Regions from separate parts of the Acetobacter sp. AC2005 genome, predicted to be linked through region 3. Evidence: riboswitches for the same ligand, from Rfam matches in the RefSeq annotation. Region 3 holds a riboswitch; each other region holds the start of a gene.
What was found. Region 3 has a riboswitch for cobalamin ahead of QQM41_RS13970 (hypothetical protein). Riboswitches for the same ligand answer to the same signal wherever they lie in the genome.
Positions count from the first base shown of each region.

Region 1 (10,771 bases), on a different replicon from region 3:
GCTTTCTTCTAAAAATATATGAGGTGTATTTTCATGAGATTCGTGTGGGAAACGTTTCTTTTATCGTTCATGGACATCTCTCGATATGGTAAATATTTGTGTTTTTAGAGAAATTCTAGTGTGATTTAAGGATGTACAACTCCATACTATATACCTATTGAGTAGGTGGCAACGAGATATGGAAGTGGCTTGTTTTTTTGTTGCTATTAAGTATTTTATACCTCAGTACACGATTTTCCAGTGGTTTACAAACTGAGGTTCTGGAAAGCAAAAATTGGATAAAAAATGACACTTACATTACAAGGTATTCCATCAAGATCTAGCTGTATATTTTTGAGCCCTTCTAATATAGAAAAAATAACACAGGGTCGCTTGACTATAAATGGAATGGGTGAACGCAATAACGTTGTTGCATTTCACCCAAACTTTCATGAATTTCGCGGAAATGCTCGTATAAATTTTTGGGGAAGTGGAAATTTTTTGTATCTAGATCAAAACTCTCCACTGGAAGGGGAAATAAACTTTCCAGAAGATGATGGCTGTGCATATATATACGGCGGTATGCCTACATTGCGTCTTACTGCGGGTATTTATAAAAAATCAACTTTTGTTTGGGGTTTTGAAACTGTAAGTTTTGGAACCTCTGTGTGGGTGCATGGTGGCTGCACATGCAACATTGGTGAAAAAGGTTTGTGGTCCGAAGGTATCCAAGTTCGCACCAGTGACCATCATGCCATTGTTGATCTTGGAACAGGCACAATTTTAAACAGTCCTCGTGACGTCCTGATTGGTAGGCGAGTTTGGATTGGTGCGCAGGTATGCATCTTAAAAGGTACGCAAATTTCTGACGGTTCTATTGTAGGTGCACGCACAGTCGTTTCTGGTCCTATCGGAGAAAACGAATTATGGGCTGGCACGCCAGCTAGAAAGCTACGGGGAAATGTTTCATGGTCCGGAGTTAGTGATCCCTCGCCGGAAGCAATTAAGAATCTAATTTCTGGGAATGTGTAGATGTAAGATCTATATTTCGACTATTGCGGTGGATTCCAGACATTTTACATTATAAAAAATATATCGTATCTGGAGAATTTTTGCCCTGTACAGCCTATTGTCAGAAAGTAAATGATTAAGTATCAGAAGCTGAAGAAGGTCGTTCAGGTCGTTGATAAGACCAGTTTTCTGCTATGTCGGGTGATAGGCGTTAGTTTTACCGACAAGCTCACGAATTGTTAAGTCTGGGTGTTTGGCATTTATGTATCGGAACAAGCCGGGTCTTTATTGATCACTTTGTACCTTTCAAAAGACTGGACCTCAAAGTCCGAGCATATAAAGCTGGCACAGGTTCCTAAAAACGTAATGTTATGACAACGCCTGCATTGGTCTCGCAAACAATCAAACGTAGCGTTATTGTTGGTATATTATCTTGTGGAATTGTTGCAGACAGCGTTTTCGCTTGAACAATATGGAGTGCACTCTTTTCTAGATAGGAATTAGGGAAGCCCTTAGATTACAGGTAATCACCAGTTCGGATGGTATGGAACTGAAAAAAGATCGTTCCGTTCCTCACATCCACAGATGCTCTATCTTTCAACAAATACATCAAGTCAGATATACTCGCGTCTATTGCGTCACCACAATGCATTATAATGGTAGAGAACGATGGATCGGTCCGTATTTATCGTAAAACTCAGGAATGGTTCGGATAATGTCGGCAGCCTGTATCAGGCAGGAAATAGTTCTGTCTCGCATCAGGGAAGTGTCTTCTTGTTCTGAAGACGTTGCATGAACGACTGCAGCTGCCTGTTCCAGTGCATTTGCCGTGGTAAGTGGAGTGTGTCGCAACTGGGCAAAAGCTTGCAACGCATCTGCCAAGGCAGAGCGCGCCTGTGTGTTGAGTTTTAAGTGTTCTGCGTTCCAACGCAGGCGTAAAATGAGCCTTCCTAGGGAAAGTGTTGCAAAGGCTGCATCTGTATATCCCTGCCTGTCTATACCGGAAGGAATAAAGGAAAGACGCATCATCAACCGCGTAATTTTCTGAAGTTGAAGACTCTCCCATGCAATCCATTGCACCGGCTTGCGGCTATGGGAAAGAGCCAGTTGTTGTAGGCTACGCGTAAGGGAAGAAACTAACCGTGCAGCATCCAGCCGATGATCTGGCGGTAAAATAACCCGGAAAACCAACACCAGAAGCACGCAGGCGGCCACCATGGTCATCCAGTTATTGGTGAGTGCTAGGTCATTATAAACAATAGGGTTGTTGATAGAGAGCAGCATGGTGAAAAACACCGCATATCCAAATGCACCAATGCTGTAGCGTGGGTGAAATTGTAGCCATACGCCCGGCAGCAGAAACAGGCAGAGCGTCAGCCATAAAAGCGGGTAGCCATCTATGCGGGGTAAAAACAGGGAATGGCATAAAAATCCCATAGGCACGGCCAACATCGTCCCAGTTGCCATCATGGGGCTTGCTTTGCCGGCAGAGGGCGCCGTTGAAAGCAGGCTGGAGGCTGCCACCACGTACAGGATCAGCATAGGGCCTGCGCTCCAGTGGAAAACATACCATAACATGCCAGCCAGAAGCGCAATAAACATGCCACGTACACCATTACGCAAGGCAACAGGCCATTCCAGATATTGGCGCGTGTAAGAGGATTCACGATCGCGGCGCAAGCTCGTCAAATCGTACAGGGCCAGATCTATCTGCACTAGAATATCACGCGTATTATCTAGTGTTGCCAGCAAGCTGGGTGCCGGATTATTGCGTGAAAGTTGTTCCAGATTTTTCAGGCAATCATGTAAGCAGGTAGAAACTGGGGCGGGGTTTTCCAGCCAACCAGGTTGCTCTGTAAGATGCAGAATGTGCTCTAATGTTTCGGCAACATGCTGATGCACGGGGCGTGATTGTGCATCCACCAAAGAGAGGTTTAACCAATAGGGATGATAGCTGACAATCAGCCCGGTTAAACGGTTAAGAGCCAGACGCAGGTTAGAAATACGGGCCTGCATATCTGGGTCATCTGCAGCGGCAAATTCTATGGCTGGTGTTAAACCGGCCATACCTGCCAGAAGGCGGCTGCGGCTATCATAAAGGGGTTGTGGCAGGCTGCGGAATGCTGTGCCTGTGGTTGCGGTATCTGTGGTTTCAGATGGGTTGTTTTCTTCTGCCGCATGTTCTTCCGGTGTGGCAGAAAGGCCTTCCTGTGCATGAAAGTTTTTTGCATGGAGAATGGTATCCCGAAAAGCGTTTCCCAGCTTTTCCATCACCGCGCTGGGTTTGCGCGGGCTTGTCACCATAAATACGCAGGCTGTTACCACCACGCCTGTTACCACGGCAGATAAGCGCCCCATTGCAGAAAGAAAGATATTGTCTGGGTCTGCAAAAGCGGGTGCAGCAATAATAACAATTGTATAACCGGTTAGCACGGCAGCATAGGCACGAAAGAAGCGCAGAAACGTGGCCACCATGCAGGCTATACCTACAAAAACAGAAAGCGCTGCAAAATACAGAACGGGAGACTGCACAAACACAGCCATAATGCCAACGCTAATAACAGCCCCGATAACTGTGCCGATAACACGCCATACGCTTTTTGAAACCATGGCCCCTACAGTTGGGTTTGCCACAATAAGAACAGTTGTGGCTGCACTGAGGGGGGAATGAAGTTGGAACATAAATGCCAGAAAAACGGCAATGCCAATGCACAAAAACACGCGGGCAGAATAACCTGCGGTAGCTTTAAAAGCATTCCATTGGGCTTCATCAGAAAAAAAAGCCGGTAAGCAGCGGGATAATAGAGTGTTAAGGGAAAAGAGCGTATGACTGCTGTGCTCAGATCTAGCGTTCATGATGCGTTTCCAGCATGCAGGACAGATCATGAATTAAGCTACGTACCTGATCTTCTGTAAGATTCTGGCGAACGTTCTGCTCAAGTTGCGCTGCAATGGTATGGAACAGCGTACATCTTTCCTGCCCAGCAGAAGTAAGCACAAGTTTTTTGGCACGCCGGTCCCGCGTATCCTGCAGGCGAGTGATCAGCTTTTGTTTTTCCAGCAAATCAAGAATACGTACTAGTGCCGAGCAATCCACATTCATGGCGGCTGCAAGATCACTTTGCGTGGCGCCATCGGGCATCATCATCAAATAAGCCATCGGGCGCATGCTGGCCAATGTCATGCCATGCGGGCGTAAAGCCCGGTCCAGTTGCGTGCGCCAGACGGTGGCTAACCGCATAATGCGGAAGATAAGCGCCATGTCTGAAAAACGCGTTTCATCCAGTGTGGGCAGAACGCGTGGGGAGGTCATAGAATCCTCATTAGTTAGCGAAAGAATATTTGACATATAAAGTATATTCATACGAATATAACATAGCTGTTTTGCGCGTCAATAATGGAAATAAGGCTGCAAAGCACAGGAACATTAGCGTGAAGCCTCAATCCTGTTTCAGATCAGCAGACTTTTAAAGTTGCAGGGCTAAAACTGCGGGTTGAAAGCAAAGGCCGCTTATGCGCATTGTGCGCGGGCTAATGGTGTCCTTTACGGGATGAAAAGGGAAGAACGGTGCAAGGCCGTCGCTGCCCCCGCAACTGTAAGTTACCCATGGTGTTCCGTATGGGCTTTCTGGCCCAATGTGCCACTGGCCTATGTGCAGGCTGGGAAGGTAGGGAACGCTGTTTTATGTTCTGGCCTGTAAGGGAGAGCATATGTGGGTACAAGCCAGGAAACCTGCCATTGGTGCCTTATGCGTAAGCATATAGGCGGGCCTTAATTATTAAGTTCTGGCGTTGCTGCTGGCGGGGTGCCCGGCAGGCATAGATGCACCATAGGGTGCATTTCTTCTGTCATCTCTGGGCAGGGGCGCCGGGTATCTGCACCCCTTTCAAGCAGCCGTTCTTTTAGAATGGTAGTTATTTCAGGGATACAGCATGGCCGAAGCGTCCGATTCTTCTCAAAAATCACCTCAGAATCGCCCTGTTTTGCATGTGTGTGTCACATGTCGGCGTGGTGGACCTGCTATGGATCAGCCGCCGGGTGCCCAGTTGTATGCACGTTTGCAGACCTTGGTGCAGGAAGCAGAAGCTGCTGGGCAGGAAGCTCCGGTTCTGTTGCGTCAGGTGCAGTGTCTGGCTGCCTGTGATCGCGGATGCACTGCAGCTATTGCCATGCCAGAGCGTTGGACATGGTTATTAGGGCATCTGGGCGCTGAAAAAGCAGAAGATCTTCTGACGTATGCCCAACTCTATGCAAAATCCGCGCGGGGCACGGTCATGCCTTCGCGCCGTCCGGCATCTCTTTCCAATATGGTGCTGGGGCGTGTTCCCGCACAACTTTATGATGAACAGGAGCCTTCATGACACTCGCATCTCGCGTGCCTGTAACCATTATCACTGGTTTTTTAGGGGCAGGCAAAACAACCCTTTTGCGCAATCTTCTTCAGCGTGCAGCAGGGCACCGCATTGCCGTGGTGGTGAACGAATTTGGTTCTCTTGGCATTGATGGAGAAATTCTGCGCGGGTGCGGCGTGGAAGGCTGCAAGGAAGATGATATTGTCGAACTGACCAATGGCTGCCTGTGCTGCACGGTAGCAGATGATTTTCTGCCAACAATGGAAGCCCTGCTAGATCGGGCCGATCCGCCAGAACATGTAGTTATTGAAACATCAGGTCTGGCGCTGCCTAAACCATTGCTCAAGGCCTTTGGGTGGCCAACAGTGCGCAACCGCATGACTGTTGATGGGGTGATAACCGTAGTGGATGCACCAGCAGTAGCTGCTGGCCGTTTTGCAGATGACCCGGAAGCTATTGCCCAGCAGCGTGTGGCAGATCCATCCCTAGATCATGACAACCCTTTGGCAGAGGTTTTTGAAGATCAGATCAACGCTGCAGATCTTGTGGTGTTGAACAAGACAGATCTGCTTGATGCAGATGCGCTTGCACGCGTTGAAGATGAAATCCGCCACACAGCACCGCGCCCTGTGCAGATTGTACGTGCCACGGAAGGCAAGGTAGATCCGGCCATATTGCTTGGTATCGGAGCTGCGGCAGAAGCTGATCTGGCCGCTCGTCCTTCCCATCATGATGCAGAAGATGGCGAACACGAACATGATGACTTCGAAAGTTTTGTGGTGCGTGTGCCTGAGCAACAGAGTGTGGAACAGTTTTTAACGCTCTTGCAGGATACAGCACGCCGTTATGATGTGCTGCGCATGAAAGGTTTTGCTGCAGTGGCAGGTAAGGCCATGCGTTTGGCAGTGCAGGGTGTGGGAACGCGTTTTCGGCATGAATTTGATCGCCCTCTTGCTGCCAACGGTGGACGAGAAGGCCGCATTGTCGTGATCGGGCAAAAGGGGCTGGAGGCTCCGGCTATAGCCAAGGCGCTTGGCGGTACATTGGTAACGGCCTGATTAAGGACGGAGTGGGCTTATGCATCTCTTGGTGCGGGAAAACCGGACGCTTGATGAACAGGAAGTGGCGGAAGATCTCAATCTTCCTTCAGCTGATCTGGTTGTACTTTCTTTTACAGAAAGCGATCTTCTGGCCCTGCGCCATGCAGAAGCTCTCTTACGTGCACAAACTGAAGGAAGCGCGTTGCGCCCTACCTTGCAGGTTACAAGCCTTGCACGGTTACGCCACCCTATGTCGATTGATCTGTATATTGAAACCACATTGCAAAAAGCGCGCTGTGTTGTCGTGCGGTTGCTGGGTGGTTTGGATTACTGGCGCTATGGGGCAGAAGAGTTAGCGGCATGGAGCCGTGAAACAGGTGTGCCGCTAGCTTTGCTACCCGGTGATATTTTGCAAAGCCATAGCTCTGATGCGCAGCACCAAGCAGGACATATAGGAGGTGATAGGCGGCTGGCAGAACTTTCCACCGTTTCTGCTGAACATTACGCGCGCTTAAATGGTTTTTTCCAGCAAGGTGGCCCGGATAATATCTGTGCAGCATTAGGGCTCATGTCTGCTCTTGCAGGTATGCAGGAAGATCAGGGAACACAACCCAAAGCATTGCCAGCATGGGGTGTGTATCGCTCTTATTCTCCTGCCGCCGCTCAGACGCAACTCCAGATAAAAGCGATCATACTTCTGTATCGCGCGCATTTGCTGGTAGGGGATGTGGCGGGCCCGGAATGTCTGGCAGAAGAACTGGCACAGCGTGGCTGCACTGTAGAAATTGTGTATGTTACATCTTTAAAGGACCCATCCGTTTCCAAAGATGTAAGCCATTACCTACAATCTGCAAAACCTGATGTTGTTCTGGATGCAACGTGCTTTTCTGCACGAAACCAGAATGGTTTTTCACCATTGGATGTAGCTGATGCGCCTATTCTGCAACTTTTGCAGCCGGGATGTACACAGGCTTTGTGGGAAGAAAGCCCACGTGGTCTGGCACGGGCAGATATGGCCATGCAAGTGGTCTTGCCAGAGTTGGATGGCACAATTGCAACTTTTCCAATTTCTTTCAGAAAGGATGCGGAGCCTGGGCAGCCTGCGTTCAGAGATCCTTATAAACCAGGTATAAAGTTGGTGGCAGGCCGTGCAATTGCATGGGCTAGACTGCGGAAAGTTCCGCAATCAGACAAGAAAATATCTATTATTCTGTCTGATTATCCAGGCGCGGGGCTAGAAAAATCTGGAGCGCATATAGCGCATGCTGTAGGATTGGATGGTTTTGCATCAACTTCTTCCATTCTCACATTCTTACATCATGCAGGCTATAATATAGGAGCAGAAGATGCTCCTGATGCAAAAGCTCTTGCTGCTGCTTTGATGGATAGCTGCTCAAAGCCTGTTCTGGATACAAAGCTCTATCGTCAGCTTTTGGCAGATTTAGATCCGGCTTTTGTGCAATCTGTTTGTGCAGCATGGGGTGACCCTGAACAGGATGCCAATGTAAAAGATGGTGTTTTTTGCCTGCGTTACATTCAGCTGGGGAATATTTCTCTGGCTGTGCAACCAGACAGAGGGGCCGCGGCTGATCGTAAAGCCCTGTATCATGATCCGGATACACCGCCATGCCATGCGTATGTTGCGTTTTACTTGTGGTTGCAGCATGTGAAAAAGCTCGATGCCATGGTGCATTTAGGTACGCATGGCACACTGGAATGGTTGCCCGGTAAGGCTGTGGCGTTATCTCCATCTTGTGGGCCAACCGTATTAACAGGTGATTTACCAGTTATTTACCCATTTATTGTTAATAATCCGGGCGAGGCTGCGGCCGCACGCCGGCGTTTGGGAGCGGTTATTATTGGCCATATGACGCCCCCTGTTATGCAGGCTGAACTTTCGGCAGAGGCGCAGGAACTCGAACGCCTGATTGATGAATATGCTGAGGCAGATGGGCTGGATCCTCGTCGCGGTGCTTTATTGCGTGCTGATATTCTGGATAAAGCCATACGCACGGGTATGCTGGCCGAAAGTGGTGTGCGCCCCGGAGAACTGGATGAAGCAGAAGCACTTGCACGGCTTGATGCTTATTTGTGCGATGTAAAAGATCTGCAAATTCGTGATGGCCTGCATGTTTTTGGTAAACCAGCTACACATTCCAAAAAACTGGTGCAAATTATTGCGCAGGCCTGTGGGCGGCAGGAAGATGCTGCTTTTACGTCTAATGTCGCGCATAAAATCATGCAAAGTGGGCAAGCGGAGGCTCAGGCGCTTCTTGCTGCCTTAAGTGGGCGTTTTGTCGCACCTGGCCCAGCAGGAGCCCCAACCCGCGGGCGCGTAGATGTGCTGCCAACAGGGCGTAACCTGTTTACGGTGGACCCACGTGCATTGCCCACACCCTCTGCCATGGTGCTGGCCAAAAAAATGGAAAAACTGTTGCTGACAAGGCATTTGCAGGAACAGGGCGAACATCTGACGCATATTGTTATGGATATGTGGGGATCTGCCAGCTTACGTACGGGCGGTGAGGATATGGCGCTTGCCTTGCGCCTTATGGGGGTGGAAGTGCAGCGCACTGCCAGTACAGGGCATGTATGCGGGTTTGAAATTATTCCCTTGCCATTGCTGGACAGGCCAAGAGTGGACGTAACTTTGCGTGTTTCTGGCTTGTTTCGGGATGCTTTTGCAGATCAGATAGCCCTGTTTGATCAAGCTGTGACTGCTGTTGCCCAACGAAATGAACCGGCTGAATGGAACCCTCTGGCAGCTTCTGTCAAAGGGCTGGAAGGAGAGGCCCGAAAGCGTGCCACGGCTCGTATTTTTGGGGCTGCGTCTGGTAATTACGGCACAGGTGTTGAGGAACGCCTGAATACTGGCGCTTGGGACAATAAGCAGGAACTCGGAACAGCTTGGCTGGAAGGATCATCCTGGACATATGGTGGTGGCAGAGATGGCCAGCAGGATATGCAGGCGCTTTCCAATTTGGTTGGCCAGGCAGAAGCTGTGCTGCATGTGCAGGACAATGCAGAAACCGATATTTTAGAAAGCCCGGATATAGCTGCGCATGAAGGTGGTCTTTCTGCCGCCGCGGCTACATTAGGGGCAATGCCAACTATATTGCATGGAGATACATCTCGGCCGGATATGCCCCGCTTGCGTACAGCAGCGCAGGAAGTGGCGCGTATTGTGCGCGGCCGGTTGGCTAATCCGCAATGGATTTATGGCATGCAGCAGCACGGATACGCAGGGGCCGCAGAAATGGCGCGCGGGCTAGATGCGTTGCACGGATTTGCGGCCACGTTGCCCCAACGTTTTGATAGGCAATTTGATCTAGTTTTTGACCAAACCTTAGGTAATGCCGTGTGTGATGCATTCTTGAAACAGGAAAACCCAGCAGCACGGGAAGCGATGCGCGCACGCTTTGCCGATGCATGGCGGCGAGGCTTGTGGCATCCACGGGGAAATAGTGTGGCTTGTGTTTTGGATGAGGAAAACAAGGCATGAAAACCCCTCGTATTATTATGGTTGCGGCCCCTCGCTCTGGTGGTGGCAAAACAACGGTTACACTTGCATTGCTGGCAGCTTTTCAGCGCCGAGGGTTACGGGTTGGGGCCGTTAAAACTGGGCCGGATTATATAGATCCCGCTTTTCATGCCGCTATCACACATCGCCCACCTCTGAACTTGGATAGCTGGTGCATGCCTACAGATTTATTGGCTGGCATTATGGATGCCGCTGCCAAAGATGTAGATGTGGTTGTGGTGGAATCTGCCATGGGTTTGTTTGATGGATTGATGGCGCCAGAGGGTGCACGTGGCGCGCCTTCTGATATCGCAGCTCTATTTGGTATTCCTGTTTTGCTGGTGCTGGATGTTTCCGGGCAGGGGCAATCTGTCGGGCCAATTGCACAGGGTTTTGCACGGTGGTCCGATGCTGTGCAGGTGCATGGTGTTGTACTAAACCGCGTTGCATCCGAACGGCACGAGCGTTTGGCGCGCTCTGCTGTGGCTATGGCAGACCTGCCTGTTTGTGGTGCCCTCCTGCGCCAAAAGGGTGAGGTATTGCCAGAACGGCACTTGGGGCTGGTGCAGGCGCGTGAGCACGGCAACCTCGCAGGGTGGTTATCTGACCTTGCAGATAAGGCAGAGCGTGAACTGGATTTGGATGCCATTTTAGAAGCGGCAACGCCTTTGGCTGAGCGGAAAGTGGATCCGGTATCTATGGCAAAGGCGTGTATTCCTCCTCCGGGGCAACGTATTGCCGTGGCAGATGATGCCGCTTTTTCGTTTCTATATGGGCATCTTTCTTTATTCTGGCGACAAGCTGGTGCGGAATTGGTGCCGTTTTCTCCCTTGGCCAATCAGGCTCCAGACGCTTCTTGTGATGCTTG
Region 1 covers NZ_CP149625.1:1,656,258-1,667,028, forward strand. The annotation lists gene QQM41_RS08035 (hypothetical protein) at 286-1,011, shown strand; gene QQM41_RS08040 (FUSC family protein) at 1,642-3,846, opposite strand; gene QQM41_RS08045 (MarR family transcriptional regulator) at 3,836-4,354, opposite strand; cobalamin riboswitch at 4,509-4,746, shown strand; gene QQM41_RS08050 (DUF1636 domain-containing protein) at 4,924-5,352, shown strand; gene cobW (cobalamin biosynthesis protein CobW) at 5,349-6,401, shown strand; gene cobN (cobaltochelatase subunit CobN) at 6,421-9,885, shown strand; gene QQM41_RS08065 (cobyrinate a,c-diamide synthase) at 9,882-10,771, shown strand, end outside.
Region 1: it holds a riboswitch for cobalamin, as region 3 does, so the genes downstream of both, QQM41_RS08050 (DUF1636 domain-containing protein) here and QQM41_RS13970 (hypothetical protein) in region 3, are expected to answer to the same signal.

Region 2 (10,771 bases), on a different replicon from region 3:
AATGCAACCGTAATCTATCTAATATGGAAAGGGAGCCAGAAGAGGTCATGTTTTCTGGCTTACAGCGGCTTCTGCAAAAGTAGCCATACCTGTGTGGCAGGCGAGTGCTGCACGTAAAATGGAAACAGCGAGAGCAGCGCCTGAGCCTTCACCCAACCTTAGTCCCAATCCCAAAAGGGGCTCTAATTTAAGATAGGAAGCAAGGCGATGCGTTTGGCCTGTTGTGGTAGCGCAGTGCGAAAGGCAGGTATGGGCCAGTCCATCAGGATGTAACCGCGCAAGAGGTGCAGTGGCTGCCGTACAAACAAAGCCATCTAGCAGCACGGGTACGTTCTTATGCCTGGCAGCCAATGTGGCACCCAATGTGGCTGCCAGTTCGTATCCACCAACACAACGTGCGGTTTCCAATGGATCAGAAGATGCGTGCTGATGCAGGGTAAGTGCTGCGTCAATAACAGTTGCTTTGCGCTTTAATCCTGCATCATCTGCACCGGTTCCGCGCCCGGCCCAGATAATGCCGCTTTCCTTAAATAAGGCGGCGGCCAAAGCTGCTGCGGTTGTGGTGTTTCCAATGCCCATTTCACCCAGGCACAGTAGATCGCAGTCAGATGAAACGGCATTGTAGCCAAGCGTGACAGCTTGCAAGAAATCCTGCTCTGTCATGGCAGCTGCATGCGTAAAATCTGCTGTAGGTTGCAGATCATGCACAGGAATAACGTGCAAGGATGCCCCAACCGTTCTGGCGATCTGGTTGATAGCAGCCCCTCCGTTACGGAAATTACTGACCATTTGAGCTGTAACATCAGAAGGCCAAGGAGAGATTCCTTGCCGCGTTACTCCGTGGTTGCCTGCAAAAACCAAGACCTGCACATTTTCCAGTTGTGGTGTGGCACGTTGCTGCCAACCGCCTAGCCAGCTTGTCAGTTCTTCAAGGCGGCCAAGGCTACCTTCGGGCTTGGTAAGCTGCTGCTCACGCTGTGCAATGGCGTTTTGGGCAGCCTTATCTGCTTGCGGCAAATTGCTACATAGGTTTCTGAGTTCCTGCATGGAACCAAGGCAGAGCGGCGCGTTAGAAAAAGAAAGAGATGCTGGCATATCGTTGATTTTGTGATGTTATAAGGATGTAAGCAAACAAAAATGGTGAGGCGCATATAGCATGAGTGTTCTATCTCTCAATCCAACAGAAACAGGGGCGCAGGGCACTGTTCTGATTTTGGGGGGCGCCCGTTCAGGAAAGAGTGGTTTAGCTGAAGCAATGCTAACTGCCTTGCCATCTCCTTGGATCTATCTGGCAACAGGTCGAGCGTTTGATGCAGAAATGCAGGAACGGATTGAACACCACAAGGCCAGCCGCACAGAACAGGGATGGCAAACGGTTGAAGAGCCATTTGACATTGCATGGGTGTTAAAAACCTATGCGCATTTGCCTGTATTGGTGGATTGCCTGACCTTGTGGGTGACCAACATGTTGCTGGATGATCAAAATATTGAGGAAGCAACACACCGCCTGCTGGAAGTGTTGCCAGAGCGCTTGGCCCCCACCATTCTTGTAGGCAATGAAGTAGGGCTGGGAATTGTGCCAGAAAATGCCTTGGCCCGCCGCTTTAGGGATGAGGCAGGGCGCCTGCACCAGCGAATAGCGGCGCAGGCAGGGCAGGTTGTTTTTGTGGCAGCCGGGCTGCCATTAGTGCTTAAGGGGAAAGCCTTATAGGCATTGATTTTATATCAGTTTTCGGATTCTGAATGATCATGCAGCACGCGTGGGAAGGCAACGGGGCTGCACAGACCTAGTGCTGTGGCCATTATAACAATGCCAACAGCCATGGGCGGCAAAACAGAAAGCCCGGCGGTATTTAAAATCATGCCGCCAGCGGCAGACCCGAACAGAATACCCACATTGCTGCTGGCGTTTACGGCTGCACCGGCAATGTCAGCCGTTGTGGCGCGACTGCGAATAGCACCAGACATAATAACCGGAATAAGTGCGGCGTAACCTGCGCACCACAGGCCCACAGCAGCAACAGCGCTCCACCCACTAAGGAGAGAACCGCAGAGCGAGCCCATACCGCACGCGGTAATTAGGCCAGCTACCAGCAATCCGAGTGCTGGTCTGGAATCCACCATCTGTCCGGCAGCCCATAATCCAAGAATACTCACGCCACCTGTAATCAACAGGGCGATACTCAGCGCGCTTTCTGGCAACCCATGAGACATCAGCAATGGTGAAACATAAGTGTATAAAAGGTTATGCCCCAGAAAGAACAACGTGTTTACGGCAATCACCACCGCAAAAACCCGCGCAACACCCGGTGTACGGAATGAAGGAAGATGCACGGAACTGGAAGATGCTTCGACCTTGGGCAGAAAAAACGCGATGCACACGGTGAGAATAGCGGCCAACCCCGTAACCACCATCATGGAAACCCGCCAGCCTGCCAGTTGTCCAATGGCGGCAGTGCCGGGTACTCCCAGAACAGACCCCAAAGATGTGCCGCCAAATACAAAGGAAATGGCGCGTCCTGTCATGCGAGGGGGAACCAGATGCGCCGCATAAGCAGAAACAATGGACATCATAAGCGCATGGGCAGCCCCACCCACGGCACGGCCTAAGCACAAAATGGCAAAGGTGGGCGCCAAAGCGGCAATGAGATTAGACGCGATATAGCCAATCAGAGCCCACAGCATGAGCGTCTTGCGGTTGATTTTAGCTGTAAGAATGGTGAGCGGCACCGCCGCCAGCGCCACAACCAGCGCATATGCACTGACTGCCAGACCGGCTTTACCTTCTGTGATATGGAAGGAATTTGCCATATCTATCAGCAACCCTACGGGGGCAACTTCGCTGGTAATGGCCGTAAAAGTGGCAGCAAACAAGGCGCACAGCCCGATGATTGTCTGACCGGACAGGGTTTTGAAAAGCATGGGCTTTCTACTGATACAACTGAGGGTTTGAGGGATAATAGCCCTGCCGGATGGAACTGAGCCGGGCAGGAAGCCATTATGCGCTGGGGTGTATAGACCTCTTTTTTCTTGCATGGCAGTACATAAAATGGTGTCAGCAAAAAAAATCCGGACAAAGGCTCCATGGTGGATGTCTGCCCGTTCTGCTTGAGAGATGTAGATGTCAGAAAAAGAAATACGCACGCAGCTGTTGGTGGCCGGGAAATGGCAAGATGCGGCAGATGGTCGTACCATTCCAGTTACCAATCCGGCTACGGGTCAGGTTATTGGGCAGGTAGCCCATGCTTCCAAGGCTGATCTGGAAAAAGTGGTTGCGGGTGCGCAGGTAGGTTACCAGGCATGGCGTAACCTTACGGCGTGGGATCGCTTTGTGATTATGCGCAAGGCGGCAGATCTGCTGCGTGAACGGGCAGAGCAAATTGGCCGTATTATGAGTGAGGAACAGGGCAAACCTCTTGCTCAGGCAATTATCGAAATTCAGGGCGCTGCCGGTGTTATTGAATATTTCGGTGAAGAAGGCCGCCGCCTGAACGATGAACTGGTGCCACCGCGTGCGCCTTATGTGGAACAGCGCGTGTTGCACCGCCCGATAGGTGTTGTGGCTGCCTTTACACCGTGGAACTTCCCCATCAACCAGATTGCCCGCAAGCTGGGCGCCGCTTTGGGTGCAGGGTGTGGGGTTATTGTAAAGGCCCCGGAAGATACGCCCGCTTCTCCGGCAGAACTGATCCGGTGTTTCTGTGATGCCGGCATTCCGGCAGGTGCAGTTTCTCTGGTGTATGGTGTGCCAGCAGAAATTTCTGAGTATCTGATAGCGCACCCCGTTGTGCGTAAAATTTCCTTCACAGGTTCTACGCCTGTAGGCAAGCATCTGGCAGCATTGGCTGGTGCGCAGATGAAGCCAGTAACCATGGAACTCGGCGGCCACGGTCCGGTTATTGTGTGCCCGGATGCAGATCTGGATGCCGCTGCTGAACGTCTGGCAGCAGCCAAGTTCCGCAATGCCGGGCAGGTGTGCATTGCTCCCACACGTTTTCTTTTACATAAGGAAATTGCAGCGCCATTTATTGAAAAATTCAAAGCTCAGATGAGCGCGCTTAAGATCGGCAATGGTCTGGATGAAGGCGTGACCATGGGGCCATTGGTGAATGAGCGCCGCGTAAAGGCATTGACCGAACTGGTTGCGGATGCCCGCCAGAAAGGTGCGGAACTGTGGCAGCCCGATATTTCCATGCCAAATGAAGGATGCTTCTTCCCACCCACATTGGTGTTGAAGCCAACGCTGGAAATGCGGGTGATGCAAGAAGAACCTTTTGGTCCGATTGCCATTATGGATGAGTATTCTGATCTGGCTGATGCAGTAACGGAAGCCAACCGTTTGCCATATGGTTTGGCAGCTTATGTTTATACACGTTGTGAACGCACGGAACGCTTGCTGGGTGAAAAGCTGGAAGCCGGCATGGTTGCCGTTAATCATCATGGCATTGGTGTGCCGGAAGTGCCGTTTGGTGGCATGAAAGATTCCGGCTATGGCACGGAAGGTGGGCCAGAAGCCCTAAAGGCACATACCATTACACGCTTGGTATCTGCTCTTCATGAAAAGCCTTCTTTCTAAGGTTTCAGTCTTCGTTCTGAAGATCATGCAAAAAGGGCGGAGGGGTTTTAAATCCCTCCGCCCTTTTTGTTGTGTGGTGCAACCACCTTGTATGTGGGGTGGCTGTTATTTGTCTTTATGGAACTGCGCAACCTGATCTGCTGTTACGTGTGGGTCTCCACTGCCAAAGGTTGCCATCACATAATTCACGATCTTGGCAATCTCATCATCACTCAAACGTTGCACGTCTGAATGCCCGCTAAAGTCAGGCATAGAGACATCACCTGCTTCGGTTTTACGCTGCACCCCGTGTAGAATGGTCATGATAAGGTTATCTGGCCGTGCGCTGCCTATAGTGGAGTTGTGGAACAGTGAGGGTGCGTATTGGTCCTTCGTGCCCATACCTGTCTGGCCGTGGCAGGCTGCGCAGTTGGCATCATATGCGTGTTGACCGTCCATCTCGGTCAGATCATCAATGCGGGTAGGGGCACTTTGGCGGATGTCCAGCGCTTCGGTGGCTTTGCCAAAGCTATCTCGTGCCTGATGTTCCATATCATCATCCATAGCTGGCACTTGATGAATATAAGTGGCTATGGCGTGCAGGTCCTGATCTGTCAGATGGCTGGTACTATGTTCCACGGCTTCTGCCATGGGGCCTGCTGCCTGCGCATGGCCATTGGCGTGGCCTGTTTTCAGGTAGGCAACAATATCGTCTTCGCTCCAGTTGCCGATACCGCCGGTTTTGCTGGAGGTAATGTTGGGAGCATACCATCCATCTAGCGAGGTGCCGGCCAGATATCTGTCCTGCTTTTCACTTAGCATGAAGTTACGGGGGGTATGGCAGGTACCACAATGTTCCAACGCATTGGTAAGATACTTACCCCGGCGTAGCGGATCATATGTGCTGGAATCCCCGCTTTCTGGTTCTTCCTTGGTGGTTACAAAGTTCCATGCCGCCATTGCGCTACGCATATTGGCAGGAAACACCAATGTTGTTTCTGCTGGGGCGCTGGCTACTGGTTTTACGCTGTGCATGAACCACACATAAAGTGCATGCACATCTTGGTCTGTCATACCTGCGTAAGAAACATAAGGCATAACAGGGTACAGGTAAGCACCATCTTTGCGCACACCGTGGCGTACGGCCTGTTCAAAGTCCTGCTCTGTATATTTGCCAATGCCGTGGTCTGGGTCCGGCGTGATGTTGGTGGAAATCACATCACCCATAGGTGTTGCAATTTTTAGGCCACCAGCAAAAGGCTGCGAACCGGGTTTGGTGTGGCAGGCAATACAATCTGACGCAGTGGCAATATAGGCACCACGATCCAGCACCGCCTGATCTGGAGCAGCATTTTCTGCATGCACAGGTGTCTGGCTAAGGGCACAAACACCAATGACCGTGCTTGCTGAAAGAAGGACGCGCAAGGTTTTGGAAAAATCAGGCATGAGCAAGTTCTTTTTTCAGCGTATCGGCAACACGTAGCGCCAAGGCGGCTACAGTCAGGGTGATGTTGCCGGTGCCAACGGTTGAGAAAACCGAGGAACTGGCAATAAACAGGTTGTCATGGTCATGCGTCCGGCAATGGCCATCCACTACGGAATCCTTGGGGTCCGTGCCCATAATGGTGCTGCCTGCGGGGTGATCCTGCGGGAAGTAGCCCGGTGTCCATTGTTCATCCGTGCCGTGCATCAGCTTGATAAGGTCACGGAAAACATAGCGCGTGTGTTCACAACTGCGCACGGTATATTCGGGCAGCTTGTAATACACTTCCGGGTGCGGGATCCCCAGAATATCCTTATGATCCTTGCTGAGTGTGAGGCGGTTATTGGGGTCTGGCAGGGCTTCGTTATGGCTGAACAGGCGCACTGTGTGCGAAGCCAGATAGCGGATCTGTTCTTCCAGTTCTCGGCCAACGTAACCTTTGGAAATTGCCAGCTGGGTGGCCAGATCCACCTGGTTATCATCCACCATATGTACAAGATAAGCACCACGATCCGTACGCCAGTTTCCATCACGGAAATTGTCAATCACGTTCGTTTCGAGAGGTCCACGGCCTGGCCACAAGGCTTGGTCACCACTGATAAAGGTTACCTGCACGCCTGTATGGTCCATCATGTTGCGGCCTACATGGCCGGAACTGTTGGCAACACCATCTGGGCTTTGCTCATCGGCAGAAAGTAGCAGCAGTTTGGCTGTTTCAATGCAGTGCGCGGCAATAACAAAATATTTGCCCGTTACGCGGTGAGACCCTTTGTCGGGGTCAAAGTAATGCACGGCGGTTACGCGCTTGTTCGCGCTGTCTCGCTCAATCTTATACACTACAGCGTTGGGGATAAACTTAGCCCCGGCGGCTTCTGCGTGGTAAACAGAATAGCTGCCGTTATACATGGCCCCAATAGGGCAGATAGGCATGCAGTTATTATGCCCTTCACACGTTGGGCGGCTATCATACGGGCGGGTGTTACGGGCCTGTGGTTCATGCACCACGCGCCACGGCGTTTTTTCCTGAATCAGCTTACGAAACTGCTGCGCAGCGTAGGAAATGGGCAGCGCATCCATAGGATAAGGCTGTTTACGGGGGGACCCAAGATCTTCCACCGCAGGATCTGGCCCACAAACCCCCATCATGACTTCTGCCTGATAGTAAAAGGGTTCTAGGGCCTGTTAGGGCTTGATCCAGTCTGCTGCGGCAGCGATGTGGATGACCGCGAGGAACGACGTTGCTGTTTTTTCATATCTGGTTGCGACAGCGCGCCACTCCTTGAGGCGAGCCCAGAGGTTCTCAACGAGATGCCGACACCGATAGGCCCATTTGGGGCAGGCGACCGGGCCATCGCGTCGTTTCGCGGGAATGGCTGGCCGTGCTCCCATGTCCCATATCCGTTCACGCATGGCGTTCGACGCGTAGCCCTTGTCCGCTACTACCCACAGGGGAGTGGCGGGAAGGCTGTCGAGCATGGCTGGTGCCAGAGGCAGTTCATGAGCCTGTCCAGGGGCCAGCGCAAAACCGAAGGCTTTTCCATGTCCATCAGCGATCACGCAGACTTTTGTGCCATAGCCACCGCGAGAGCGGCCAAGTGCTTCACGATGGTCTCGCTCTTCGAAAGAGGCCCCTTTTTTTGGGCTCCCGCCGCTTTGTGGTGAGCCCTGATGTTTGTGCCATCCAGAAAAGTCATTCCGAATGCCACTCCCTGTTGTTCCTGAACCAGTGCGAGCAGCCGCTCCCATACGCCGAGCTTCGCCCAGCGGATGAAAAGCTGCGCAGCCCGCCACCACGGACCCAGTTCAGCGGGGATACTCCGCCATTTCGCGCCATTCTCATGACGCCAGAAAATCGCTGCTATCGTCCGCCGCAGATCATGTGGCGGCGTCTTGCCCCTCGGGCGAACCTCCTCAATCAGAGGTTCCCAGATCGCCCATGTCTCGTCCGTAAAGGTGCCTGTTCTGTCTCCTTCTTCCATCCCTACAATATGGGAAGAAATTCAAGATCTAACAGGCCCTAGATCATCATATGTCAAAGCCCAATCGCGGCCCTGACCGTAACGTGTTTTCAGTTCAAAGTCTGATGGCAGGTAGCGCCAGGCACAACCTGCCCAGTGCCATGTGGTGCCGCCCATCATGCGCAGGTAAACCTGCTGATAGGCTTCGGCATTCGGGCCGGTGGTGTGCAGGTAATCGTTCGGGGTTTGCTGATCAGGCGGATGCCGTGCCCAAGGTACGGCCGGGAAGGGCCCTTGGTAGGACGGTTTGTTTTCCAGATTGCGGAAGTTTTCCACAAAATGCTGGCGGTCAACGCGCGGGCCAGCTTCCAGCACAATGACGGAAATACCGGCACGTGCCAGTTCATTGGCAATAGAGCTGCCTGCAACGCCTGATCCTACGATCACAACGTCGGCTGAAAGATTTTCTTCGGAGGGCATAAGGCGGGGTATCCCGTAAGATCAGGTCGGTTCGATAACAAGGGCGGAAGCAGAAAGTGCAGGATGCCCTTTGGGGCGTGCAACTTCTGGTGGCTTGCTTGTCCAGTAGAATGGGCCGCCCGTTGCGTAGGTTTTGGGATAAACGGCATCCTTGGTGATGTCGAACATCAGGGCAGAGCGGTAAACCACCACCTTGCCATCCGCAATGCCCCGGTACCAGCCGGTTAGAATTTCGTGGATGACATCTTTAAGCTTTGGATCAGATTTTTCCGCAGCATGTGCAAAGGCTGATGCTGTTGTAAATTTTTCCCGCTCCAGCAGGGTATGCAGGGCGTTAAGTTTGTCTTTCCGATCTACGTTGGCCTGCACGATGTTGGCGTACAGGGCCGCGCCAATCTGGGGGTTTAACGTCTCTCTATCTGTCAGGCGCTGGGATACCTGCATAAAGCGGGATAGATCTTCATTGTTTGGAGTGGCAGGAGCGGTATCTGCCGCAAGGGCTGCACCCGTTGCGCCTGCAACAGAAAGACCAATACCACCTAAAAGCACATCTCGCCGGGACATACGTAAAAGCTTGTTCAAGCGCATGGCGTTAGGGGATGCACACCATTCCGCTACAGGCTGCCCCTTGTGCGTTTGTCTCATTCTTCGGGTTCTCCCTACAAAGCCGGGCTCCGCCCTGTCGGAATGAAACATTGCGGAGAAATATTGAATGCCAAATTGTGAATGGTTTTATAGAGAAGGCCTGAGCTTGCAACCTGTTATAACGGCATAATACCTATTTCATGCCTAGTTGATGCAGGTATGCTCAGGAGTTAATGCGGCAGTTATTACCTATATGGCCATGAAATGGCTGCCACGTATCTGTTCTGCCAAAGAGTTCCAAACCTAAAAAACCATGCAATTTCAGGGAGCCGTCTTCCGCCACCCATACAATGGCATCGTAAGTATTTTTGCTTTGAGGGTCAAAAATGTGGCCTTTCCAATGGTCATGCCGGTCTTCCATGGGGTGGAAGCCTTTGAGCATCTGAAGGTTACATTCAGTTTTTCTGCGGCCAGAAGCTTCTTCATCCTGCGTTAGGTTCAACCCTACAAGATTCCCGCACATCTTATCGCCACAGCTATGGATATCGAACACGCCTTTGCCGTCTTCTGTAATCCATTGCCCTGTTATGGTTGGTGTGGAGGCGTTTTCTGCATGAGCATGAGAAGGTATGGTGCCCCATGCAAGAAGCAGTGCTGTTATAAATGAGCTAAAGGCATGTTTGTACATTTTGCTGCCTTGTCCTGCCGCTACCGGTTCATCCCGCCCGGTGTGATGTGCCTGATGGAGGCAGGTCTCCTGGCTTGGGGATATGGTGTGTGTTAGACCTTTTGCCTTCCCAGCCGTATTACTGGCCAGTGGCTAGCCGTGACCGGCAGCAGGTCCAACCTCCCCTTACAGTTGCGGGAGCAGCTGCCGACTATAAGTTTCTGCTTCAATATGAAGCAAAAACCGTGCACGGCATTCCCTTTTAAGCCGCTTGCGCAGCACCATCCATCTGTTCAAGCATTTATTCTAGCAATAAGAGGACTTGGTGCCAGTATGGGAAAAGCAGAGCAGGTGAGAGGTTTTTGCGCCTCGCTTTGTCTTACAGGGCAGCAATAACCTTAAGTCCCGCCAGAATGGCATTGGGAATAACCGAGGTTTCTCCGGGGCGCATCATATATTCAAACTCCGGCGTAATAACCAAACCCGGTGTGACAGGAATGCCGTAATACGCTTCTAGAATGGCGGAATGCGTTTGTGGTCCATTGATATAAGGGCCAAGCGGAACGCCAGCGGCTTCCTGCATGCGTTGCCCGTAGGCCAGACGGGGGCTGAGCTGGTAATAGGAATACATCACGCCCAGACGATCCAATGGCCGGTGGGGGATAATGCCCAGAAGGGAAGCGCCAGCATAAAATTCGTTTGAGAATGTAGAGTTACTTGGCGTGTTATGAATAAACCCTGCCAACACGTAGCCGCCAGCCATTTGGTGTTCGCCATGGCTGCGATACACCATCTGATCTGCCTCTATATAAAATGTATCACGCGGCTTGAGCTTGTGTGGATGCACAGACCCCGCAAAAGCCGCCGGAATGGTGCCAACCATATCCGGGTAAGGTGAAGTATCGTGGCCAAAGCCGATTTTGTAATGACCGGGAAGCTTACGCGTGCCAAAAAACGGCTCCCACGTTAATTCAACCGGAGTTTGAATGCCCGTATAAGGCTCATCGCCCCATGCCCAGCCTGTGTTATCGCGGGCTTTAGGG
Region 2 covers NZ_CP149625.1:1,673,920-1,684,690, forward strand. The annotation lists gene cobS (adenosylcobinamide-GDP ribazoletransferase) at 1-49, opposite strand, end outside; gene cobT (nicotinate-nucleotide--dimethylbenzimidazole phosphoribosyltransferase) at 46-1,095, opposite strand; gene cobU (bifunctional adenosylcobinamide kinase/adenosylcobinamide-phosphate guanylyltransferase) at 1,157-1,711, shown strand; gene QQM41_RS08115 (MFS transporter) at 1,726-3,036, opposite strand; gene QQM41_RS08120 (NAD-dependent succinate-semialdehyde dehydrogenase) at 3,122-4,576, shown strand; gene QQM41_RS08125 (cytochrome c) at 4,682-6,001, opposite strand; partial or broken gene QQM41_RS08130 (GMC family oxidoreductase) at 5,994-7,214, opposite strand; one part of gene QQM41_RS08135 (IS5 family transposase) at 7,221-7,678, opposite strand; one part of gene QQM41_RS08135 (IS5 family transposase) at 7,678-8,017, opposite strand; partial or broken gene QQM41_RS08140 (FAD-dependent oxidoreductase) at 8,051-8,476, opposite strand; gene QQM41_RS08145 (sorbitol dehydrogenase family protein) at 8,498-9,172, opposite strand; gene QQM41_RS08150 (DUF2147 domain-containing protein) at 9,285-9,749, opposite strand; cobalamin riboswitch at 9,791-10,029, opposite strand; gene QQM41_RS08155 (carbohydrate porin) at 10,108-10,771, opposite strand, start outside.
Region 2: it holds a riboswitch for cobalamin, as region 3 does, so the genes downstream of both, QQM41_RS08150 (DUF2147 domain-containing protein) here and QQM41_RS13970 (hypothetical protein) in region 3, are expected to answer to the same signal.

Region 3 (10,771 bases):
AGCGTTTGAAGGTAAAAAACAGGAGCCCCGTCATACATTCATAACGCTTGATCTCATGTGGAGAACGCTGACACCACGTCGTCAGGAGTTGTTGCAGGTGATGTCAGGCCGAAAGCCCATGTCGATAAGAGGTCTGAGTAAGCTCATTGGACGGGACGTGAAAGCTACTCACGGTGATATTCAAGTCTTGTTGGCAGCAGGTCTGCTTGAAAAGATCGGCGATAAAGTCGTATTTCCTTACGATGGGTTCCATGTGGACTATGAATTGAAAGCCGTAACTTAGGTGTTTAGTCCCGGGGTTTGATGGTGTGATATTTTCACGAGAGTGGAAGGATGGACTTGTGACGGTTTTGTGCCGGTTGACTAAGCGTTTAAAGCTTTCAATAGGAAAAGGCATGAGACCATGGCATTGAAGCAGACGGAAGAGTTTCGCCGTGAGGCGGTCAGGATCGCGCTGAGCAGCGGTTTGCCCAGGGCACGGGTTGCGGCGGATCTGGGGATTGGCAAATCAACGCTGAGCCACTGGATTTCGCAGTATCGGTCGAGCGATCTGACAGCGACAGTGTCTGAAACGCAGATGGACCTCGCCCGGGAGAACGAGCGTCTTCGCCTGGAAAACCGTGTTCTGCGGGAGGAGAGGGACATATTAAAAAAAGCCACGCAGTTCTTCGCGAGCCAAAAGACGTGAGGTTCGCGTTTATCAGGGAACATCGTGACCGCTGGCCCATCGTGCGCTTGTGTCGGGTCCTGCAAGTCTCGACGCGTGGCTATCGGGCGTGGGTTTCCAGGCCCCTGTGCGAGCGCCAGCGCACTGACCTGAAGGTTCTAGCGCATATCCGCGAGCATTATGCCCTGAGCAACCGGACCTATGGTCGTCCGCGGATGACCATGGAACTCAAGGAAGCAGGGCTTGATGTTGGTGAGCGTCGTGTGGGGCGACTGATGAAAGCCAACGATATTCGTCCCGTGCGTACACGTCGGCACAAAGTTACGACCGATAGTCGGCATTCCCTTGGTTTTGCTGACAATATTCTGGACCGCAACTTCATGGCCGATACCGCCAATCGGAAATGGGCAGGCGACATCAGTTATATCTGGACCAGCGAAGGCTGGCTTTACCTTGCCGTCGTCATTGACCTGTTCAGCCGCCGCGTTATCGGTTGGGCCGCCAGTGACCGGATGAGAAAGGACCTCGCGATCAGGGCGCTCGATATGGCGGTACGTCTACGCAATCCGTTGTCTGGCTGCATTTTCCATTCTGATCGCGGCAGCCAATACTGCTCCCATGATTTCCAGAAAAAATTAATGGAATACAGGATGATACCGTCTATGTCCGGCAAGGGAAACTGCTACGACAACGCCGTGGTCGAGACCTTTTTCAAGAGCCTCAAGGCCGAAATGCTCTGGAGACAAAGTTGGCCAACACGGCGTCAGGCAACTGCCGCCATCTTTCAATACATCAACGGCTTCTATAATTCGCGACGGCGCCATTCCTATCTCGGGAGTATCAGCCCCCTCGCTTTCGAGGCCAAAGGCGCGTAAAAGAGATCACATACCGGCACAAAACCGTCACAAGTCCAAAAAAAACCAGACTGTTTCATGAGCCATCCCCCCAATCATCACACAAAAGAGGGAATCACAGAGAGAGACCTAAAACCAGAGGGTTTTTCAAACCCTCCATCTCTCTGCTTTGTTTTCGCGCAAAAAACATGTTCCAGCCGACAGATTTAGGCGGCTGTGAGGATATTGGCAGTGTTGCACAAAATATTTTTGTAGATGCGTATAAGGATCTTGCACTTATTGCAGCAGGCAAAAGCGGCGGCAGGCTGCCCTTTTCTGCTAGCGCACAAAGAATGATTATTTCTGCGCAAAGTTGTGCCTTGCAGCTTCGCAAGGCTGCATCGGAAGCAGTTTCCACCCGAGAAATGGCTTCATGCAGAGGTGGTGGGTAAAGCTAACACCACAGCCTGACAGGCTAAACAACCTGTCAGGCACTGTTGATATTACAGATTCAATGTGCGTTTAAGTGCTGCACAGTAGGCATCCATAAACCTACGGGAAAGTTCGGCATCTGGCACATACATATCAAACACATGATACGCCCCCGGCACCACCATAACTTCCGTTGGCACGGCCGCTGCCATCAGGCGGGTTGCGTAATCAAGGTCTTCTTTCAAAAACAGATCCATTGATCCCACACCAATAAAGGTGGGAGGCAAACCTGCCAGATCAGTTGCTCGGCCAGCTGCTGCATATGGTGGCGTTTGCGGGCCACCCGCTTTATCACCCAGATAAGCCTGCCATGCGTATTTGTTGGCAGAACGTGTCCAGACAAATTCGCCAAAATTAGCGCCCGGATCACTGTTTATTGCCGTGCGATCATCCAGCATGGGGTAAATAAGCAACTGAAAAGCCAGTTTATATTCTTTTTTGTCACGCGCCATCAGGCTCAGCGCTGCACTTAAACCACCACCTGCACTTTCACCCGCAACAACAACCTTATCACGCGAAATACCAAGTTTGCTGGCGTTTTCATGCACCCATTTCAGCACTGCGTAACAGTCTTCAATCGCACCGGGATATTTGACCTCAGGCGCCAGCCGATAATCTACCGAGAAAATCTGAAAGCCCAGATCACTGGCCAGCTTTTGGCATTTGGGGTCATCCACTTCTGGATGGCCAGAAACAAGACCGCCACCATGAATATAAACCATAGCAGGTGCGTTGGGCTGCACTTCACGCGGCGTATAAACAACCACACGCACATCTGGGGCATTGTTCAACCCCGGTACGTATTCTTCCCGCGTGATAACATCTGGCAGAGGCCGACCTTCTATAAGGCGCACAGATGTTAGAAAAACTTCTCGCACTTCTGGCAGTGAAAGCGACGAAAGACCATCAAAAGATGGCATTTTCTCAAGAATGGGAAGGAATTCGGGATTAACTACTGATTTTGGCATAGTAACTCGCCTCCTATTTTGCGGCTGACATCACAGACCATGCCGCAAGACAAGTGTATATACCTATGAACCTTAGAGTTTATTGATTGGTATCAATATAAAAATACAATACTCAGATATTTTATATATGGTTTTTACATAAGAGCCTGTTTGGAAAGTCGCTGAAGTGTGATTCAAGCTCTGGATGTGGACGCCAGAGCAGAGAGGCCGCATGGCCAGGATTACCCGCAAGACGAAGCGTTATCCGTCTGATATGACGGAGGAGGAATGGGCGCGCATCGCGCCACTGATGCCCGAGCCGGGACGCACGGGGTGAATTGCCCCGGGTTTTGTGGAGACAGAAAGACCCGTGAGGTAAGAAGAATTCATGAGCAATAAATCGAAGCGTTTTCCGCCTGAGTTTCGTGACCGTGCAGCCCGCATGGTTCTGGAGGAAGAGAAGAACCATCCTTCGCGGTGGTCTGCAGTGATGATGATAGCGCCAAAGCTGGATATTCATCCTGACACGCTGTCAAAATGGACCCGTCTGCATGAACGTGCCAATGCGCCTGCGGTGAGTGACCTGCCTGATCGAGAGAAGATCAGGCAACTGGAGCGAGAGAACTGCGAATTGCGGCAGGCCAATGAAATCCTGCGTAAGGCGTCGGCATATTTTGCGGAAGGAGAGCTCGACCGCATCTTCAAGCCATGACACGCTTCATTGAGGAGCACCGGCAGACATATGGTGTCGGGTCAATCTGCAGGGTTCTGTCGATTGCACCATCTGCCTATTATGCAACTGTTGCCAGACAGAAAAATCCGTGTGTGCGCAGCCAGAAAGACAAAGAACTGTGCGATGACATCCGTAGAGTGTGGAATAATAATTTCTGCGTCTATGGAGCGCGCAAGGTCTGGCATCAGCTCAGACGTGAAGGCCTGGATGTCGCCCGCTGCACGGTAGAGCGGCTGATGCGCCGGATGGGGCTGAAAGGCGTCATTCGTGGCAAGGGGGGCAGAACCACACGGCCTGATCCGCAACGTCCGTGTCCGCAGGATCTGGTGCAGCGCCAGTTTCATGCTCCTGCCCCCAACAGACTCTGGGTTTCGGATTTTACTTACGGTGCGCCTCGCCCCGGATGGTCTGGGGGAGCGTATGACTGGAATGCAAAGGAGAAAGGAGGAACAGAACTACTGCCTTGTTCCCTGCTGTGGGGGAACATGAGCCCAAGCGGCGGTGACCTGCTGTCAACTGGCAGGGTGACGTAGCCCGCAGGTAAAGGGGACTGAGGCGAAACCGTTAAGCCGAGATGGTTCCCGAGGCTGAAGCGTTGGAAGGTTGAGGAACACGAACCGGTTAACCCGCATCCGAGGGCTGAAATGTCGCCTCTGCCTACACGGTTTAACAGGCGGAATACTGATGACGCCGCTGGAGATGTAAGTCAGCGGGGTCCGAATGCAGGCACACACGTATGGTGTCTGCTGGGAGCCGTGGGGAGAACACAGCCAGACCACGGCATCGGTATCGACTTGCGGAACGCAAGGAAAAGGACTGCGACCGGCAGCCTCCCCAACGCGCTGATGTCCAGCATACGAACGAGGGAAGGCTTGGTGGAATGCCAAGGGAGTTGACCCTGATGTCCATCAAGCTGGCGGAGTTCCCGTAGTAGTCTGCGGCAGGGAAAGCCTGCCACATGGCGAAGGGGAACAGTTCAGACTGCTTGAAGTGCAAACTAACTGACCTAATGAGGTGAAGACCTTTGATAATCAGGGAAATGCAGCACAAGCTTGCAACATGGGCTGCAGCGGACCCGAACCGACGGTTCGACCGCCTGTTGCGGCTCATGGCCAGCCGGGAGTGGCTTGCCGAAGCGGCCCGGATCGTATTGGCGTCGAGCGGCGCCCATACACCGGGCATAGACGGAATAGACAAGCGTCACATGCAGAACACGCTGGATCAACATCTGGCAAACCTGCGTGTGGACCTGCTGAACGGCACGTATTGCCCGAAGCCGGTCAGGCGCATCTATATCCCGAAAGCGAACGGCAAGCAGCGCCCGCTGGGTATTCCGACCTTGACAGACCGCATTGTCCAACGCGCTATGCTGATGGTCATGGACCCAATATGGGAAAGCGATTTCCATCGTCTCTCCTACGGGTTCAGACCGGAACGCAGCGTGCATCATGCTGTCCGGACGGTGAAATTGCAGCTTCAGGATGGCAGTGACACGAGGGGACGCTGGGTCATCGAAGGTGATCTTGCGAGCTACTTCGACACTGTCCATCATAGGCTGCTTCTTCGCAGCATCCGGCGGCGGATAATGGACGATCGGTTCATTGATCTGCTCTGGCGTATCCTTAAGGCAGGCCACATCGAGCGTGGTCTGTTCGTGGCGGCCAGCGAGGGTGTTCCGCAAGGTGGCGTTCTGTCACCGCTTCTGTCCAATATCATGCTCCATGAGTTTGATACATGGCTGGAGACGAAATACCTGAGCCACAAAGCGCGAAAGGACCGTTGGGCATGGAATTTTGGCATACAGCAGCAACGGCCCATCACGGTTCGTGAGAACCGGCAGTGGAAACCCGCTGTTGCCTATTGTCGCTATGCCGATGATTTTGTCGTCATCGTCAAAGGGACAAAGGCACATGCCGAAACCATCCGTGAGGAATGCCGGGATTTCCTGGAAAACCGTCTGAAACTGAAGATGAATATGGAGAAATCCCATATCACCCATGTTGACGACGGTTTTGTCTTTCTGGGAAATCGGATCATTCGGAAACGGGGATCACGCGGGCGTATGTCCGTGGTCACGACAATACCCAAGGAGAAAGCCAAGGCCTTTGTTCACGGACTGTCCGAGGCGCTCACTGGACATCACGATATCAATGCGGTTGACATGATTGCCTCCCTGAACCGTCGCTTGGCAGGATGGGCGGCATTCTACCGGTTCACGGACTTCACAGCGCGCACATTCCGGCGTATCGACACTGTCGTGTTCTGGAAACTGGCGCACTGGCTGGCGCAGAAATATCGTTCTCGTATCAGGCCTCTGATGCGAAAATGCTATCGAGTGCCGGAGACGGGCCAGTCCAAGACTTGGCTGGTCTATGGACGAAGCGAACAAGGCAATCTTGTCGGAAAGGCGCTGCGACGGCTCGTCACGAGCCCAAAAGCGCAATTCCGGTGGCGGAACCCCGAGCAAAACCCCTATATCTTCAGGGACGAAGCACGGAGCACGGTCACCTCCCGTTATCATGATGTGGCAATGGCTCTAAGCCGAGCCTGAACGGAGAGCCGTATGCGCTGAAAGGTGCACGTACGGTTCGGAGAGGGGAAGCGCATATGCGCTTCCTACTCTACTTTCCACATGGCAGGGCTTTGTTTATGTGGCCTTCATCATTGATGTATTCGCACGGGTTATTGTGGGTTGGCGCGTCTCCTCAACGGCTCATACCGACTTCGTGCTGGATGCTCTCGAGCAGGCTCTGTGCCAGAGGCGACCTGAGGGAAAAGTGACCCACCATTCCGACCGCGGCTGTCAATATGTGTCCATTCGTTACACGCAAAGACTGGCTGAAGCGGGGCTCGTTGCTTCTGTCGGCAGTGTTGGGGATTCCTATGATAACGCCTTAGCAGAGACCATTAACGGACTTTACAAAACCGAACTCATCTATCGGCAGGGGCCAGGGAAGCTGTTGAACTGGCAACACTTAAATGGGTCGACTGGTTCAATAATCGGCGGCTCCTGTCCTCCATTGGAAACATCCCGCCAGCAGAAGCTGAGGCACGCTTTTATGCACAACAGAAATCACATGCATTAGCCGCTTAAATCAGATAAAAAACGTCTCCACAAAACCCGGGGCAATTCAACTTTTGCGTGCACGAGGTATCTCGCCTGATACTGGAGGACTGAATCATGATACTCAAAAACGTGCATCTTCATAAATGTACACATTCACCGTTTCATAAAATGATTTTTCAAGGGGATTATGATAGCCAACAAGGCTATCATCCATAAAAACCATTGTATGTGTACCCCGGCCCATTCCCTGCTACAAGCAAGACATGGGCCGGAAAATATGGAATAATAAATAGTTAATACGATAAAATTTTAATGATTTCATTCCTATAATGCAACGCATGAAGCGGACTTATAAAGCCTAAAAACATTCTTATAAAATCCAATATTTTCTTATTATTTAATAAGTACAAACCATCTAATTTATTTATGATATTTTTTTCTTCATGCTCGGAGATAGTAAGATGATTATATTTTTCTACACTTCCGTTTCTGGTCAAATCCCATATCGTTGTCATCAATCTTTGACGGGTTAAAATAGAATAGTCCGACCAAACCACCTGTTGCTCACCACGGCAAACGGTTGTAGCGATATGGACCAATTCGCCAACAGAAAGTTCGCGATGGTTAGAAGGTTTTTTTTCCTGCTGTGTCATCAGATGCCCTTTTTCGACATCAGTTTTTGATGCAATATACACCCTCTGCGCGTCAGGCGTGCAGCAGCACGCCCCCAGCGAGAGGAATACCCTGCCTCGACATACCCCATCAATATCAAAGAAGTGCGTATACTTCCGATATCTGTTGCTGGAATACCATAATCTCCGCTTATGGGGAGAGAAAGAATAAAGCGGCGCTGTCCTTCTGTCAGTAATTTCGAAGACAGATAAGGTCTGGAAGCTCCACTTTGGGCCGGGAAATTGATGATGTGGCTCATAGCAACTCTCATGGCTGTATGTCGGGGTTATGGCCAAGACAGGTTCATGCACTTGCGAACAAAAGCATTTCGCTGCATTGGACCTGCTCCGACCCAGTGCTCGCCACCATAACATTCGTTAACCGACAGGCAGCCATCTGCCATACTGATCTGTACATGTTTTTCGTCCTGCCTTCGGTTCATCCCGCCCGACGACATGGTGAAACAACGATGGCAGGTCTCCTGACTTGCAGATCTATCTTTTTCGGCTGCCTTCCCGGTACGCCAGCACCAGTGACTGTTTTATGTTTACAATAAAACACATATCCGAAAAAATCTCTGCCTACAGTTGCGGGCACAGTCTCTGACTTAATCCATTACTGGTGCCAACCAGCGCATGGATATCACAGCGTTCCCTTTTAATCCGTTTGCACGAAACCATCGATTTTGTTAAAATTACCTACCAAACGTCTATCAGAAAAACAAATTCTCCTTATGCATAGCTGAAGATTTTTAAAGAACATTCTCTATTCAACAGATTTTTTTTCGTAATTGTAAGTACTGCAATACATAGCCATTGCAGCTTTTTGTGCACCAATAAGATTTTGCACGGCAATATAAGTTTGCACATATTCTGTTCCTGACGTGCAAGCAGAAACATGTTGCAATGCCATTACCATATCCAGTGTTGCATCCAGCAATGGCCTAAAGTGCGCTTCTAGATAATCACCCCGTGCCTGATGATGAACGGGTAAACCTGTAATCATACACTCGAACAAATCATAGCCGTTTTGTTGCAGTTGTACTTCAACAGGTAGAAAATATTCTGGCCCGAAAAATTTGGAAATACACGTTCTGTCTGGCGCAAGCATGATAATTTTTTCAAGCAACGGATGTGAAGCATGGCTTGTTGTAGAAATAAAAGGTAACCTCACGATTGAACCCTTTCTACACGGCCAAAAGACAAACTATGTCGTTCCTGCAAATAACACAGGATAAGGCTATCAAGCTCCGCACAGTGGGATGCGCAGTTTTGTAATGTCATGTCTCATAAACTTTCCAGCTTTTACTTACAAAGCAACACGCGCAGTTTACCCCTATGGCATGAACACAAAGCCAATAGATCTGCACTGATAATCAGTTTTTAAGCAGGAAGAGGGTCAACGCTGAAAGAGTGCAGGTTCTGCACGCAAAATAATCTGGAATATGCAGGTATTATAATCTGCATGATCTATATCCCCCACTTCCGGATCATCCCGTCCGGCAGTATGGTTGCACAATCAATGGCAGATATCCTGACTCACGGCTTCGCGTCACCCTTCTGGCCTTCCCAGTGAAATCACCAGTGGCCTGCCATTTCTGGCACCGAAGAGATAACATACCGCCTACAGTTGCGGGAGCAGCCCCCGACTTTCCTGTATAACCTACAGAAGCACGGGGTTCCCTTTTAATCTACTCGCGTAGAACCATCGATAAATTACTTTTTTGATTATACCTACGGCAAGTTTAATCTGACAAGTGGGAGAAGTCGTTTTCAGGCTTTGGCAAAAGATAACGTCTCCGTCAAAACCTTAGCCAGAGCATCCCTTATATAGCATCGGGTTAGCCCATTACAGGATCACCCAATGCTATTTTGTGCATTTATATTTTATAAAGTTTGTTCTCTAACCTCAATCAAGCAACCTTCCTTGCCATTCCATTTGCTTCTGGCAGGCATTTTTCTGCCAGAGCACCAAACACCAGCCCCAGAACAGACCACAAAACTATCTGCATTCCAATGGATGCTTCCCGAAAGCGCCAAAGCACTACAGCAGGGAAATTGTCAGGCACTTCATTGATATCAGGTAAACCAAACTGCGCCGCAGCAACAAGTGCGATCCCCAGAACAATGCTGCACACAACACCGTTCCAATATCCTATGACATGAGACAGCGCACGCCCCACCAACAAAGAAATCATGGAAACAGCAACGGCAAGGCCAACCATTGCAAAATACATTTCCGTTCTTAGGCCAATGGTTTCTTCCTGCCCAACAGCCGGTGGATTTGGTGGGTATTTTAGATCTGGGATCAGCACAAATGTTAAAAACCCAACACCAGCAAGCAACAGCGCCATACTGCGCGGACTTAATGCGGCAAGGCGCTGATAGGCAAAGGCAAAAACAATTGCAAAAATACCGCCATATGCAGCACCGTGCATCAGCACGGCTGTCAGCAGCCCCCACGATGCCTGCACACCACGGCTGACAATTTCCGGCTCTGGCGCGGCACCAGCCGCGGCATCCTGCGCCGCTTCAAACGCAATGGCCAATGCTACCTGTGGTTCACCAAAAATCTTTGCAAATACAAAAGAAAGCAATGCAGCCAGAATGCCCGCGACCATGCCGCGGGCCAAAAGACGACCAACCATGAGTAAAACTTTCTTCTAATGCCTTAGTGGCAGGGGAAACCAAGCAGATGGCGGCCATCATGCACAAACTCATGCACGGCGTGCCCGGAAATCAGGGAAGTGGCACCTTGCTCTGCACCCACAAAGTAGATCAGCAGTGCAGAAACAATCAGGCCGAAAACAGCCCAAGGCAGAATGGCGCGAACCGGAATGCTCTGGCCCGCTGCCGCAACCGGCATAGCCGTATGAACAGATGTGTTCATGGTGTTGTATCCTTTTTAATAGAGCCTACCGGAGCAGGCACAAAAGAGTTTGAAACAGAACGTCATGGTTTGGTCGGCCCTCATCATAGAATGACAAAGCCTGACAGCAAGAGCATTCCGAACACGCCTGCTGCTCCCCCCTCCCCTAGAAAGTGATATTGGAATGGAGGCCGAAGATGGCTTCGTTCCCGACGAGACGGTTACCTGTCCAGTCAGTCACCCCGCCAGAGGGATGCCAGACATACTGGAAGTCCGGCTGCATGACCCACCACGGCATCACCTGGGCCTGATAGGTGAGTTCCAGATGGTTTTCATTACCCTGCACCGGCGCGCCGGAGTTACGATCATATCGCCGCTGGCCAGAAGAAGCCCGGCCAATACCCCAGCCCAGACCCACCGTGTCATTGTCACGCCCCTTGAAGGGCGCCTTGAGGTTGATGCCTGCATCAATGGCAAAGCTGATCATGTTGC
Region 3 covers NZ_CP149627.1:48,307-59,077, forward strand. The annotation lists gene QQM41_RS13920 (transcriptional regulator) at 1-283, shown strand, start outside; one part of gene QQM41_RS13925 (IS3 family transposase) at 404-647, shown strand; one part of gene QQM41_RS13925 (IS3 family transposase) at 647-1,542, shown strand; gene QQM41_RS13930 (hypothetical protein) at 1,710-1,952, shown strand; gene QQM41_RS13935 (alpha/beta hydrolase) at 2,004-2,960, opposite strand; partial or broken gene QQM41_RS13940 (transposase) at 3,145-3,273, shown strand; partial or broken gene QQM41_RS15745 (IS3 family transposase) at 3,382-3,525, shown strand; AL1L pseudoknot at 3,606-3,722, shown strand; gene QQM41_RS15750 (IS3 family transposase) at 3,648-4,205, shown strand; gene ltrA (group II intron reverse transcriptase/maturase) at 4,712-6,223, shown strand; partial or broken gene QQM41_RS13955 (IS3 family transposase) at 6,291-6,766, shown strand; gene QQM41_RS13960 (hypothetical protein) at 7,033-7,392, opposite strand; gene QQM41_RS13965 (hypothetical protein) at 7,392-7,670, opposite strand; cobalamin riboswitch at 7,865-8,107, opposite strand; gene QQM41_RS13970 (hypothetical protein) at 8,177-8,584, opposite strand; cobalamin riboswitch at 8,917-9,135, opposite strand; gene QQM41_RS13975 (CbtA family protein) at 9,324-10,058, opposite strand; gene QQM41_RS13980 (CbtB-domain containing protein) at 10,082-10,300, opposite strand; gene QQM41_RS13985 (carbohydrate porin) at 10,446-10,771, opposite strand, start outside.